Regions from separate parts of the Paenibacillus sp. N3/727 genome, predicted to be linked through region 1. Evidence: a T-box and tRNA genes for the amino acid it is inferred to sense, from the RefSeq annotation. Region 1 holds a T-box; the other holds one or more tRNA genes.

What was found. A T-box is a leader RNA that pairs with one kind of tRNA and senses whether it is charged. The one in region 1 lies ahead of tyrS (tyrosine--tRNA ligase), so its partner is inferred to be a tRNA-Tyr.
Region 2: it has a tRNA-Tyr gene. The T-box ahead of tyrS (tyrosine--tRNA ligase) is inferred to sense a tRNA for this amino acid. The anticodon was not compared.

The regions. Positions count from the first base shown of each region.
Region 1 covers NZ_CP093336.1:817,409-824,877, reverse strand. The annotation lists gene tdc (tyrosine decarboxylase) at 1-1,111, opposite strand, end outside; gene tyrP (tyrosine-tyramine antiporter) at 1,178-2,587, opposite strand; gene MNQ98_RS03720 (protein rep) at 3,390-4,100, opposite strand; gene tyrS (tyrosine--tRNA ligase) at 4,148-5,410, opposite strand; T-box leader at 5,508-5,728, opposite strand; gene MNQ98_RS03710 (MerR family transcriptional regulator) at 5,936-6,697, opposite strand; partial or broken gene MNQ98_RS03705 (serine hydrolase domain-containing protein) at 7,012-7,311, shown strand; gene MNQ98_RS29600 (hypothetical protein) at 7,297-7,422, opposite strand; gene MNQ98_RS03700 (hypothetical protein) at 7,438-7,469, opposite strand, start outside.
Region 2 covers NZ_CP093336.1:5,467,177-5,474,645, forward strand. The annotation lists gene MNQ98_RS25460 (sensor histidine kinase) at 1-54, opposite strand, end outside; gene liaF (cell wall-active antibiotics response protein LiaF) at 96-740, opposite strand; gene MNQ98_RS25470 (PspA/IM30 family protein) at 950-1,639, opposite strand; gene MNQ98_RS25475 (PspC domain-containing protein) at 1,641-2,129, opposite strand; gene MNQ98_RS25480 (PspA/IM30 family protein) at 2,132-2,806, opposite strand; gene MNQ98_RS25485 (hypothetical protein) at 2,855-3,160, opposite strand; tRNA gene MNQ98_RS25490 (tRNA-Leu) at 3,582-3,661, opposite strand; tRNA gene MNQ98_RS25495 (tRNA-Arg) at 3,670-3,746, opposite strand; tRNA gene MNQ98_RS25500 (tRNA-Cys) at 3,757-3,830, opposite strand; tRNA gene MNQ98_RS25505 (tRNA-Gly) at 3,842-3,916, opposite strand; tRNA gene MNQ98_RS25510 (tRNA-Gln) at 3,928-4,002, opposite strand; tRNA gene MNQ98_RS25515 (tRNA-His) at 4,022-4,097, opposite strand; tRNA gene MNQ98_RS25520 (tRNA-Trp) at 4,121-4,194, opposite strand; tRNA gene MNQ98_RS25525 (tRNA-Tyr) at 4,202-4,287, opposite strand; tRNA gene MNQ98_RS25530 (tRNA-Thr) at 4,291-4,366, opposite strand; tRNA gene MNQ98_RS25535 (tRNA-Phe) at 4,388-4,463, opposite strand; tRNA gene MNQ98_RS25540 (tRNA-Asp) at 4,493-4,569, opposite strand; tRNA gene MNQ98_RS25545 (tRNA-Met) at 4,604-4,680, opposite strand; tRNA gene MNQ98_RS25550 (tRNA-Val) at 4,700-4,775, opposite strand; tRNA gene MNQ98_RS25555 (tRNA-Glu) at 4,974-5,048, opposite strand; tRNA gene MNQ98_RS25560 (tRNA-Ser) at 5,065-5,156, opposite strand; tRNA gene MNQ98_RS25565 (tRNA-Asn) at 5,162-5,237, opposite strand; rRNA gene MNQ98_RS25570 (23S ribosomal RNA) at 5,302-7,469, opposite strand, start outside.

The DNA.
Region 1 (7,469 bases):
GCCATTCGTCTTTCAGCTTCATATCCTTAAAGACATTGTTTCTTGCATACACTTCGTCAATTTTGTCGTAGTCAATGAAGTTGTCATTTTCATCCAGGAAGATAGCGCGAGCATAACCGCCGTAAGCTGCATCGACGTGAATATAGAAGTAAATGCCTTCCTTCATCAATTTCTCGCGCAAAGCAACCATTTTGTGGATATGGTCGATTTGACCTTCTTCCGTACTACCAACAACACCTACTACGCCAAGAATTGGAATATTTTGCGCTGCAAGCTCACGAATTCTAATTTCCAGCTTCTCGATATCCATGTGATAAGTGCTATCTACATCGATTGCTTCAACAGCATCCAGACCAACGCCCAGAATGTCGCCAGCTTTCAGCCAGGAATAGTGTTTCGTTTGCGGAATGAGCCATTTGCCCAATTTCGTAAGATGACGGCCGCTGCGAGCGGATTTCGCTTTAATTTCATCCATCTTTTCAGGAAGCTTGTCCATAATATCAAGAATTTCATCTGTGGACATATTAAGAAGTTCCCACTCGGATTTGCCTTCAACATATTCAGGCGCTACTTCTTTAATAGCAAGCGGCAAAGATTTCATGTTACGGGCATACCAGAGTCCCTCAAAGTTTGCGATCGAACCGTCGGCACAAATGTGGCCCCAGCTCTCGCCTGCTTTGTAACTCATCATTTTGCACAGCTGGTGTCCGACTTCCTCTTCCATTTGCGATGTTCCCGGAGAGGATTCATATGCCACGTTGTTGCCGTTCCAGAGCATAGCTGTGGAGTAAGCAATAATAGCTGGCATCAGAGTTTCGGAGTTCATATGGCCCCAGAAGCGGCCAGCAGTATGCCATGGCAGTGACTCTGAACGAAGCTTGGAGGATAATTCATTGAAAACACTACGCATATGGTCTGTAGTATCCTGAAAGCTTTTTGAGCTCTTATCAAATGGAGTAATTACTGGCAGATCCTGCGGCTGGTAATTTTGACGCCAGCCAACATGCTCGTCCACCATTTTAAGCAGCACTTCTTTGAAAATATCCACGTTTTCCCCTTTATGTCCAAGGAATAAAGCTTTCAGGTCAATTTCTGGAATTTGATAATTCATGTTTTAGTCCTCCTAATAAATTGAATGGTATATGATTAAAAAGTTAGTTAACAATGTTATGTGAAGTTATTCACTTTTCTTCCAGCTTGGCTTCTTCATTTTATTGATAATCAGAGCAATACCCACCATCACAATCGTAGCTCCTACTTGATAAATGATGTAGCCTGTATACTGGCTTGGCTCCAGAACGGAAGGCGGAATCAAGCTGACGGTAAGTGTAATGCCTACACTAAGCAAGGACAACAGGGATACAAACCACATTAATCCATTGCCTTTGGCACCAAGTCTGAACGGTCTCTCAACTTCAGGCATTTTATAACGCAAGCGGATCGCGGAAATAGCAATCAACGCGTAAACGATACAATACAAAATCGTTGTTGTGATTGTTATGATAAGAAATGCGCTGTTGACATTAGGTACAACAATATATAGAACCGACACAAGCGAGATGACAATCGCTTGAATCATAACGAATGTAATAGGAACATTCTTGGAAGTTCTTTTTTGGAAGAACGGAGGCAAGTTACCCTCATCCGCTACTTTAATCATCGATTTACTTGGTCCAAGTACCCAGGCGCTCAGCTGAACCAACACACCGATCAAAATCATGCCGGAAATAAGATTGACGAAAATGGATGGAATGCCCAAATTCTCACAGAAAATCATATACGGTTGTGTAATATTCGCTAATTCCATCTTGCCCCTTGGCACTGCATTGGACACAGTCAAACCGGCAACAAGGTTGAAAATAACAAGCAATATTACAGATGCAATAACGGCAATTGGATAATTCCGTTTCGGATTTTCAATGTTGTTCGCATGGACCGAAGAAATCTCCACACCAGCGAAGATAAAGATAATACCTGACAAATAAGCCAAACTTCCCAGATCTGAAAGGTTAGGTAGCAAGTCGCTTGCCTTGAAGTTGCCCAGGTAGCTTTCAGGTTGAATACCATTTTTGATCATGTACATAACGCCAAGGATTACGAGAAATACGAATGGAATGTATACACCGATAATTGCGCCCCAGTTACCCGCAATCTTTACCATGTCGAATTTCAGGTTCAACAAGGTTACACCCCAGTAAGAAATAAGAATTACTATAAAAATGAATACGTTATTGGATGAAAGCTCAGGTTTATTAATGACGTAACCAAACAGTACGCCGACAGTGGATGCAACCATTACCATCCCGAAAAACATTTGAACCCATAACAGCCAGGATGTAACGAAGCCCCACTTTTCTCCTAATGCTTTCTTGACCCATACTTGCGGACCACCCTCTTCGGGAAATCCTGTTGACATCTCGGCGGACATCAGTGCAATGGGAAGGGCAAACAAAATTGCCGCCACCAGCATGTAAAAAATCTGTGTCCAACCCGTAGCGGACAGCGTCGGTACACTACGTACGGTACCAAAGAAAGCCATGGTGATACCGATCAAGCCAAACAGAGTCAATTTTTTAGAATTGGCCATAAAATCCGATCCTTCTTTCTCTATCCTATTGTCTAACCTTGGTGCATAAACAATGAATTAAAACATAGGAACAATGCTTCGACTTCACCACCTTAACGTCACGAAAAATTATATTTTTTTGTTAATCGATTAACTTGTGTCGTCAGTATACGCCTCATTTTTTTGTTTTGTCAATTCGCTTCAAAGCCTTGTCACATATGGATTTTTTCTCTTTTTCCAAAATCTTGTTGTTGTATACACCAACGCTTTCATCACGCTATTCATAGATGCATAAAAGGTTTAACGCTTTTATTGATAAAAGCATTTTCGAGATAAATTAATGCATAATTATTCTTATATATGTATATTATATTTATTCGACCTAGCTGATATTTCCCATCTTTTATGCCTCCCGTATTCCTGTCTGAAGTAATTTTTCAAAAGAGCAGTACTCCACTTCCGGTAACTATAGATTGGCTTGTGAAAGATGATCTTCATCTGACACATGAATCAAGTATTGAAGATCGTGGGTCTTGTTTTATGAAGATTGGCATTCCATTCAGGAAATACAAAGTGAATACTTAATCACAACATAGTTATTCATTAAGGTTGTTGTGCAAATCGACATCATACTAGAGATGACTAAAATACCCACAGATTCCATTCAGGAACAGTTATAACCTTCCAATATGCACAAATATAGCCTTTGTCTGAACTGATATATTTGGGCTAAAATGACAAAAAAAAGACTGGTTTTAGTCATTTTTCATGACTTAAAACCAGTCTTGGAGTGATGTATTTCACTATGAAATTGTGATAGTTATCACGGTAATTTTATATTTTCAAAGATAGGATTGATGTTTGCATCGTTTCGTACGCCCGGGTACCACTGAACCATCGACTCAAACGCGCTGTTAGCAATTGAATCTTCCGTATTGTAGAAATTCATGTTAGAACTGGTGATGGATTTCGGCGGAACCATGTACTCTTTAAGCAATCTACTGTAACCGATCCATCTGCGTCCAGTAAGCGATCCGTTAAAACCAGCAGATTCACACCCCAGTTCTTGATGCAGTTGCTGCAATCCAAACTCCATTTTGCGAATAATTCCACGTTGATCGCTCTTTCCACTCATGACGCTCACATTGACAAGCGCCCTAAGATCTGATTCGCAGTTCAGTGCTTTGCGCCACAGAGACAGCCATGCATCATACTTCAGATAGTATCTGCCCTGAAAGTAACTCTTTAACGTGGGTAGAAGAAGGTGAATCTTGGCTTGGTATAGATCGCCATGCTGCATAACATCCAGCATTCGAAAATAACCCAGTGCTACCTGTTTAACACTTTTATATTTAAATAAACGATTAAATGCCACCAACATATGATCTAATTCTGCATTGATCTGATTGAATGGAACCTGATCAAGAACAAGATCCAAACTAAGCCAAGTGACTTGCTGATCATGGTTAATGCCAGAGATGATTCGGTGATTAGTAAAAGCGTATTGAAGCGATCTTTTCCACGATTCAGACACTTTTAACCTCGCCTCCACGAGTGATGGGGTGGAGAATAGCTAAAGAGCTATTCTCCCAATTTCACCAGGCTGTAGTTCTTTTTGCCTTTGCGAATAATAATGAACCGTCCATCAAAGGAGTTATCGACTGAAACTTCCATATCCATATCGGTAACCTTCTCTCCATTCATAGAGATGGCACCTCTGGTAACATCTTCACGTGCTTGACGTTTGGAAGGCTCAATGCCTAAATCGACTAGCCAATCGATGATATTTTTAGATTCTTTCAAAGCATGGAATGTCGGCATTTCTTTGAAGCCTTGCTCGATTTCATCGGCTGTCAGCGACTTAATTTCCCCGCTGAACAGAGCCTCTGTAATTTTCTGAGCTTGTATCAGAGCTTCTTCACTGTGAACGAATCTCGTCATTTCTTCAGCCAGTTTAAGCTGTGCTTCACGTTTATGCGGCTCGGTCTGTACCTTAACTTCCAGCTCATCAATCTGTTCTTTGGTCAAGAAAGTGAAGAATTTCAGGTATCTGATAACGTCACGATCGTCTGTGTTTGCCCAGAACTGGTAGAATTCAAATGGAGTCGTCTTATTCGGATCCAGCCAGATAGCGCCACCCGCAGTTTTACCAAACTTCGTACCATCCGCTTTAAGCATCAATGGAATGGTGAGACCAAATGCTTTCGCTTCTGAACCTTCTTTTTTACGGATAAGGTCAAGACCACTTGTAATATTACCCCATTGATCTGCCCCTCCGATCTGAAGCTGCACATCTAATTGTGTGAACAAGTGATGGAAGTCCATGGATTGAAGAATCTGGTATGAGAATTCGGTAAACGAAATTCCACTATCAAGACGACTTGCAACGATATCTTTGGCCAACATCGTGTTGACACTGAAGTTTTTCCCGAAGTCACGAAGGAAATCCAATATCGTTAAGTTATGTGTCCAATCAAAGTTGTTCACCATGCGTAATCCTGTGTCACCCTCGTTGACAAACAGTTTCTTCATTTGTGCTGTCAGAGCATCAACGTTATTCTGAACTTGATCCATCGTTTGCAATGTGCGTTCTGAAGTTCTGCCGCTTGGGTCACCGATGGTGCCAGTCGCTCCGCCAATCAGAATAACAGGACGGTGACCAGCCATCTGGAAACGTTTCAGCATCATAAAGGGAATCAAGTGACCGATGTGCATACTGTCTCCGGTCGGGTCAACCCCGCAGTATAGCGATACCGATTTCTCGTTTGTCAGTTTACGCAATCCCTCTGCATCTGTTTGTTGATTGATGGCTCCGCGCCATTCGAGTTCATCGATAATGTTCATCATTTTGGTTCGCTCCCTTGGTAATTTATTTTAAGTTAGTGTGTTGATAAAAAAGACAAGAAAAACAAAAAAATCGTCGCCTAGTGTCTGTTACAGACATAGGGACGATTATTAACCGTGTTACCACCCAAATTGCATTAACAGGCTGCAGTCACTGTTAATACCACTCTCGGCAATAGTATCGATTGCCAATCCGCTTAGCGTTACCTAAGATCCTCCAGAGTGTAATTCGCAATTGTGTGTGTGCCGGGTCGCATCAACCCCCGGCTTTCTGAGTACAGGGACAAAATTGCTACTTCGCTCTTTCATCGTGTTATCCAATATTAGATTAATACACATCTTAGTCCTGTACATATGGTTTGTCAACACCTATTTTCAAAAATTCGACGTGAAAGATTTTGATCACCGTTTTACTAGGGCTGTAGATGTGTTGCCAAAGGCTACCTTTGGGACTCATTTATTATTTGCATATTTTCAGTATAATATTTATCCAACTTTTTCCTTGTTGAGTGGTTCTCCCCCACACTATATCATCTGCGTATAAATGAGGATCGCATCTCTCAAAAATTCGGCGCTTCCCGGCTGCTCTGCATCATAGTAGGCTTTAAAGCGTTCATCATCGACATACATTTGAGCCAAACCGGCATGTGCTTCTTTACTGTACTCGTTCCAATAAAAGGTCAGCCATTGTTTATGCAAGTCCGCAGCCTTTTGAGCCAGCTCCCCTGCCGGATCACCCTGTTTGAAAGCCTGAGCGAGTGTATCCTTCACCTCTTCAGCCAGTCGGGTCACCCTTTCGTGCTGCTCCTGCGTCATATTTTTCAGTTTGGTATTGGATTGGTCAACGCTCTCATTTCCATATTTTTCACGAATCTCTTTACCATATTTTTTCTCGTTATCATCTATCATTTTTTGCTTGAAGCCTTCGAATTTCTCTTGATTACTCATTGTACCTCTCCCTTCCGTGGATGCTATCGTCTTATTCACATTCGCAATAAGCAAATCCAACTGTCTTCTTTTGTCCCGGAGCTGCTCACGGTGCAGTTTAAGAGCGTGTACGCTGTCAAAAGAAGGTGAGGTGATGATCTGCTTAATCTGGTCCAGCTGAAGTCCGAGTTCCCTGTAAAACAATATTTGCTGCAGTTGGTCCACCTCGAACTGGCCGTAAATACGGTAGCCTGACGAATTGATTCTTGCCGGCTTAAGAATACCAATCTCGTCATAATACCGCAGAGTCCTCGTGCTAATTCCGGCCAGCTGCCCCAGCTTCTGAATGGTATACTCCATGAGTTCACCTCCTGACAACTTCACTGTACACCTTTACGTAACGTTAAGGTCAACATCTATTTTTCCCATTCAAAAGAAAAACGTTCTTGGGTGTATTCTCACAGTTGACAGACCGCTTTTATCGGAAGTTTTTCATGCGATTAATTCTTTATATCTTGAAAAATTTGTATTAAAAATAATTGCTTGATTGCGAACTTACGTTTCTATAATGTAAAGGAATAGGAGGGGGTGGTTGGGATATGGAATTAAATATTAATATGAATGAACGGATGGAGCATTATAATGTAAGCGGTTTAAGTATTTGATGACAAGTTCCGATATATCCTTATCCGGCAGCTTCTGGACTTTGGACAACACCATCCGATTTAGCCATTTTGGTGATTGAATTAATGGATTCCCTTAAAGGCAAGAATAAACTGGGGCTTTCTGTAAGTAAGGTGAAGGAGTTAATTACCTCTCAAGGTTGTAAAGAATGGACTGGATTAGGAGTTTTTCTAGATGGTTCACAACATGATCTCAAAATCTCTTCACTTGGTTGGGGTGTAGGATTTCAATGTATGATGGTGGCGTATCTCTGTGCGGATAATGATTTCGCCCCTTCAGAACGGAGTTAACAGACTCATCTGCACCACACCAGTGAGTCCGTCTCCCCCCATTTTTTCTTCATGAACTCCTCCTCTGCCTTGGTTTCTGTTGTTGATTCCACTTTTAACCCGGCGCTGCATGTTCTCGTTCATCTCCTATTTTTGCGACTCTGTCATATTGTCTATCA
Region 2 (7,469 bases), 1.7 Mb from region 1:
GGTGCCCTCACGGATACTTCGGGTAATGATATTAGCCTTTTTCTCCGATTTCATCGGGCAGCCCTCCTGCTTTCCTCACTTTGCGGTATCTTGGATCAAACCAGGCGTATGTTGAGATCACCACCAAGATATGAAACGATAAACTTCACTTTATATTCACTAGATTCATAGTTCGGCGATTTCCAGTTCAGACGATTCATGATTCCGGTCTCCCGCTGCCTGCCGATGTCTATAGATCCAAAAAGAACAAATGCTTCAATCTCTACACCATAATAGTCAGGTAACGCTAAATCGATATCTCCAAGAATACCATGGAACATCATAACCGTACTACGTTCCTCTGGCAATGCAAGCGACAAATCCACATCAGCTTCACCAAGGACATGCCACACGCTCATACTCTTCATGACCCATGGAGCACTGTCCCAATCAAAGTTGGACATAAAATTCTGCCTTTGAACGAATCGGTCATTTTCGTGAGCACGGCGTGCTTTCCCATAAAATATTCCGAGCGACAACAAGCCGATTCCGATAATGAGCATTAGGTGATCCAGAAGAAGCAGGACGGTTCCTACACCAAGTATAATATATCCCTTTCGGACAGAGCCGCTTCGAATCTGATGAATACCTGCAACCATCAGTAGAAGAGCGACGATGGTAAAGAAACCAAACCATCTGCCGAAAAGCATAAACACACCGATGCCAATCAATCCAAATGCAATCCAGCGATTTCTATCCATGCCGCACCTCCCCACGATGATTATAAGCCATGAAAAGCCAAAACAGTGCGGGGATCCGCACCGTATGGCTTACCATTATATACTGAACGGATTACCTCGAAATTATGAAGGATACCCCAATATCCGTACATCAAGTTCATTCAGTAGTTTATCACATTTCCTAGTTTTACGAATACTTCTTTTATAAAATCCTGACTTGCTTCTTCCTTTTACTCTTCTTTTGCAGAGCCACCATTCATTTTGTTTCTGAGAGCGTTAAGCTGCTCATCCACTTTCATCTGCTTTTCAACGTCCACAGGACTAGTGTAAGCTACGTTGTTCGGACGGTATGGTGCACGCATTACATCCGCTTCTGCTTCCAACTGCATTATCTTTTCTTCCATGCGGTGGAAGCCCATCGAGGCGCTGCCGCTTTCGATCGAGTGCAGACTACTTACTTGCGACATTTGCTTCTTCGCTTTAGCCATTTGAGCACGAGCTACAAGCTCATTACGCTTGTTGCGCATTTTGTAGAACTCATCCTTCATTTCATGAAGCTGAGCAACCAATTCTTTGGCTTGAGTTTCAGACTGCAGGTGAAGCTCTGTGTATTCTGTTTCTTTTTGATCAAAATATATTTTCTCTTCCAGAAGCTTACGTGCAACTTCCTCTTGACCGTTCTTCAAAGCCAGTTCTGCTTGAGCTTCACGCTGAGCAGCCATTTTCACGGCTTCTTCCACACGTTGTTTCATGCGGCGCTCATTAGCCATTTGCTTAGCAACCGTTACCTCTGCCTCGTGAATTTCTGCTTCCATGTCGCGCAAATATTGATTCAGCATAACAATTGGATCTTCAACCTTATCGAGCAACTCGTTCACCGATGCTTTTGTCATATCTTTAATTCTTTTAAATACTCCCATTTTATAAATCTCCCTTCTCATACTTCGATAGTTTTTTCTTAAGTTCTTCTATTTCTTTCTTCATAGCCTTCTTCTCTATGTCCTTCATCATGGAATCCAGATCAGCCTCTGGCGCTTCCTCATGTCTAGAGGCATATCCTCTGTCATAAGATGACGGTCCTGCATTTCTCGGTCCAAAGTTGTCCCGGTCATCACGATAAGTTCCGCCAGGACGGTTGTTATAGCCGCCATATGAGCCGTTCGGTCCATAATGGTAATTGTTCTGACCACGGCCTGGGCCGCTCGGGCCATATGGATCGTGATAATAAGGTTCCTTCGGAATGACCAATGAAGCGATCAAATAAATCAATAATGTCGTACCGCCAGTAAAGAAGATACTGATGACAAATATAATACGGAGCAGGGTTGTTTCTACACCGAACGTTTCAGACAATCCGCCTATCAACCCGGTGAACATTTTATCTCTGGTAGAACGGTACAATCTTGTCATATTTACTCCTTTCCGCTGTTATTCAGCTTCTCCTTCAAACGGGCAAGCTCGCGATCCAACACGGTCGAAACACTTTCACCAGTCTGAACCAGATACTCTTGGCCCATTTTACGAATGTCGCGGAGACTCTTTGCTTCAAGCTCCCAATCGTTGAGACGGTCATCCAACCGGTTGAACATTTTCGGTACATCTTGGCCACCATAAGATCCTGTACGCTCATTCATTTTTTGCTGAAGTCGCAGTGTCTCCATCCGAGCAACATAATACTGACGCTTACTGTATACCGACTGATATTCCATACGAAGCTCACCCAGCTGTTCTTCTACTTCTCTGAGCGATTCGCGGCTGGTCATTAACAGCCCCTCATACTGTTCAATCTTTTCTTCATAGATCAGTTTTTCTTGAAGAGCCAGTTTCGCCAAATGGTCTTCCCCAGCTTTCAGTGCCAGAAGTGCTTGTTCTTCCCGTTTGTTCTTCATCGTCTCAGCTTGGCTTACCTGCAGCTTCAATTGTCGTGTATGAGACTCACACTGTTGCAGTAGCTTCTCAGCCTCCGTAATGTCCCGCCGGGTAGAATGTAGAAACTGATCAATCAATCGAACTGGATCCTGACTTTGTTCAAGCTTCTCATTTAGAGTGGCAGCCGTGATGTCCCTTATGCGTCGAAAAACACTCATATTTTCTTTATCCTCCTCTTCTATCAAGTTCATTATGTTACAGGTTTATTAGTAGTAACGACGGCCATTTCCACCTTTAAATCGGGACACTCCGTAGACGATCAAGACAATCCCAAGTATCGGACCGAACAGCCAGGAAAGCTTACCGATCAGCGACAATACGCCGATACCTAGTATGATCCAGCCGAAGAACGTGTTACCGCGGCGGATTCCGTAATAGCCAAGTGCGATCATCGCCAGTGGTATCAGTAAGCTGAACAACCATCCAAGGAATGGACCGAATACGCCAAGTAATACTAACGCGCCCAAACCAATAAGGAGGATTCCCATTCCATTATCTTTTGTGCTTCTCATTTATACACCGCCTTTCCGTCTTATTTATCATTCGTTTGTGACTTGTTCAACCTTATGACCTTATTTTAGGTTATTTCTATTCAATCTAAAACGGACCCTGGACGGTTTTTCATCCTCGACCTAAGTCGGGGAAGGGATAAGACCTCAGTCTAAACACGACTACAACAAATAGCGAATAACAGCACCATGCCATCATTCGCAGTTCTTACTATTGCTGCTTATCCGTTTATTCTTCCGCCATAACATCATTAGGAACGTATGAAAGTGAAAGTATCCAATATCTCACTCTCTAGCCTCTTTACTCTATAGTAAAAATATGGGCCGTGCGTAACCCCCAACGCCACACTGCGCGTTGTATGACCGCGCTCAACCACAGAACACAAAAAAAGAACGTGGATAATATCCACGTTCTTTTTGATGATGCCGGTGAAGGGACTCGAACCCCCACGGTTTCCCTCACGATTTTGAGTCGCGCGCGTCTGCCAATTCCGCCACACCGGCTTACTTAATGGCGTGCCCTAAGAGATTCGAACTCCTGACCTTTTGATTCGTAGTCAAACGCTCTATCCAGCTGAGCTAAGGGCACATAGTTATAATGGAGGCGCCACCCAGATTCGAACTGGGGATAAAGCTTTTGCAGAGCTGTGCCTTACCACTTGGCTATGGCGCCAAAAACAAAAATGGAGCGGACGACGGGAATCGAACCCGCGACCCTCGCCTTGGCAAGGCGATGCTCTACCGCTGAGCCACGTCCGCATAAAAATCAATGGCTGGGGATATAGGATTCGAACCTATGCATGACGGAGTCAAAGTCCGTTGCCTTACCGCTTGGCTAATCCCCAATATGACTTTTGAAAAATATGGGGCGATCGATGGGACTTGAACCCACGAATGCCGGAGCCACAGACCGGTGCGTTAACCCCTTCGCCACGACCGCCATATTCAAAATCATAGTTCTATTGGCAGGGGCAGCAGGAATTGAACCCACACTAACGGTTTTGGAGACCGCTGTTCTACCTTTAAACTATGCCCCTATAAAACTGGTGGAGGATGATGGATTCGAACCACCGAACTCGGACGAGAACAGATTTACAGTCTGCTGCGTTTGGCCACTTCGCTAATCCTCCATGTGGTGCCGGCGAGAGGACTTGAACCCCCAACCTACTGATTACAAGTCAGTTGCTCTACCAGTTGAGCTACACCGGCGTATACAGTTGTTAAAACAAATGGTGGCTCGGGACGGAATCGAACCGCCGACACGAGGATTTTCAGTCCTCTGCTCTACCGACTGAGCTACCGAGCCATAAAAGCTCTTTCGGTTATAATGAAGAATGGCGGAACTGACGGGATTCGAACCCGCGATCTCCTGCGTGACAGGCAGGCATGTTAGGCCTCTACACCACAGTTCCACAAGGCACTATCGCTGTTATATAGCGATATAATTGGTTGCGGGGGCAGGATTTGAACCTACGACCTTCGGGTTATGAGCCCGACGAGCTACCGAACTGCTCCACCCCGCGTCATTAAAAGGTGTATATATGGTGGAGGCTGAGGGGTTCGAACCCCCGACCCTCTGCTTGTAAGGCAGATGCTCTCCCAGCTGAGCTAAGCCTCCATAATTAAACCGACTTTTATCTTATCAAATTACTACTCACTTATCAAGAGTTAATCTTGCATAAAAACCTGAAGCAAGCAAATAAATGGTGACCCGTAGGGGATACTCTCACTTTGTTCGAGACTGCGAAGTATTCCTATCGATGTCTATGCTTCGACGAACCATTGGGATTCTCATCCCCAGAAGCAAGCAAATAAATGGTGACCCGTAGGGGATTCGAACCCCTGTTACCTCCGTGAAAGGGAGGTGTCTTAACCCCTTGACCAACGGGCCTTACTGAAATATATAGTGGCGGAGAGAGAGGGATTCGAACCCTCGAGACGCTTTTGGCGCCTACACGATTTCCAATCGTGCTCCTTCGGCCAACTCGGACACCTCTCCATAAATGGCTCCCCGAACAGGACTCGAACCTGTGACAACTCGATTAACAGTCGAGTGCTCTACCAACTGAGCTATCAGGGAACATTATTCAATTCAAGTGTTTAATCACTTGAAAACTAGATACGAAACGTTATTTGCGAATATTTAGGATAAGCCCTCGACCGATTAGTATTGGTCAGCTCCATGCATTGCTGCACTTCCACCTCCAACCTATCTACCTCGTCGTCTTCAAGGGGTCTTACTAATTGGGAAATCTCATCTTGAGGGGGGCTTCACGCTTAGATGCTTTCAGCGCTTATCCCTTCCGTACGTAGCTACCCAGCCATGCTCCTGGCGGAACAACTGGTGCACCAGCGGTACGTCCATCCCGGTCCTCTCGTACTAAGGACAGCTCCTCTCAAATTTCCTACGCCCACGACAGATAGGGACCGAACTGTCTCACGACGTTCTGAACCCAGCTCGCGTACCGCTTTAATGGGCGAACAGCCCAACCCTTGGGACCTACTTCAGCCCCAGGATGCGATGAGCCGACATCGAGGTGCCAAACCTCCCCGTCGATGTGGACTCTTGGGGGAGATAAGCCTGTTATCCCCAGGGTAGCTTTTATCCGTTGAGCGATGGCCCTTCCATGCGGTACCACCGGATCACTAAGCCCGACTTTCGTCCCTGCTCGACTTGTAGGTCTCGCAGTCAAGCTCCCTTATGCCTTTGCACTCTTCGAATGATTTCCAACCATTCTGAGGGAACCTTGGGGCGCCTCCGTTACTCTTTAGGAGGCGACCGCCCCAGTCAAACTGCCCACCAGACACTGTCCCCGCACCGGTTCACGGTACTAGGTTAGAACCTAGATACGATCAGGGTGGTATCCCAACGGCGCCTCCACAGAAGCTTGCGCTCCTGTTTCTTAGGCTCCCACCTATCCTGTACAGATCGTACCCAAATCCAATATCAAGCTGCAGTAAAGCTCCATGGGGTCTTTCCGTCTTGTCGCGGGTAACCTGCATCTTCACAGGTATTAAAATTTCACCGGATCTCTCGTTGAGACAGCGCCCAAATCGTTACGCCATTCGTGCGGGTCAGAATTTACCTGACAAGGAATTTCGCTACCTTAGGACCGTTATAGTTACGGCCGCCGTTTACTGGGGCTTCGGTTCATAGCTTCGGATTGCTCCTAACCACTCCCCTTAACCTTCCAGCACCGGGCAGGCGTCAGCCCGTATACTTCGCCTTACGGCTTCGCACAGACCTGTGTTTTTGTTAAACAGTCGCTTGGGCCTTTTCACTGCGGCCCCCTCGTGCTATTCACACTACCGGGGCACCCCTTCTCCCGAAGTTACGGGGTCATTTTGCCGAGTTCCTTAACGAGAGTTCTTCCGCGCGCCTTAGAATTCTCTTCTCGCCTACCTGTGTCGGTTTGCGGTACGGGCACCTTCACCTGACTAGAGGCTTTTCTTGGCAGTGTGAGATCATGACCTTCGCTACTATAATTTTCACTCCCCATCACAGCCCAGCCTTAATGATGTGCGGATTTGCCTACACATCAGCCTCACTGCTTGGACGGACATCCATCAGTCCGCGTCACTACCCTCCTGCGTCACCCCATCGTTCATAACGGTTTACGGTGGTACAGGAATTTCAACCTGTTGTCCTTCGATTACGCCTTTCGGCCTCACCTTAGGTCCCGACTTACCCTGAGCGGACGAACCTTCCTCAGGAAACCTTGGGCTTTCGGCGGATCAGATTCTCACTGATCTTTTCGTTACTCATACCGGCATTCTCACTTGTATGCTGTCCAGCGCTCCTTACGGTACACCTTCAACCTACATACAACGCTCCCCTACCCCTGATGCAAAAGCATCAAGCCATAGCTTCGGTGGTGTGTTTAGCCCCGTTACATTTTCGGCGCAGAGTCACTCGACCAGTGAGCTATTACGCACTCTTTAAATGGTGGCTGCTTCTAAGCCAACATCCTGGTTGTCTGTGCAACTCCACATCCTTTCCCACTTAACACACACTTGGGGACCTTAGCTGATGGTCTGGGCTGTTTCCCTCTTGACAATGGATCTTAGCACTCACTGTCTGACTCCCGGATATAAGTCTATGGCATTCGGAGTTTGACTGAGCTTGGTAACCCTTGCGGGCCCCGCACCCAATCAGTGCTCTACCTCCACGACTCTTATTCCGAGGCTAGCCCTAAAGCTATTTCGGGGAGAACCAGCTATCTCCGAGTTCGATTGGAATTTCTCCGCTACCCCCACCTCATCCCCGCATTTTTCAACATACGTGGGTTCGGGCCTCCAGTGCGTGTTACCG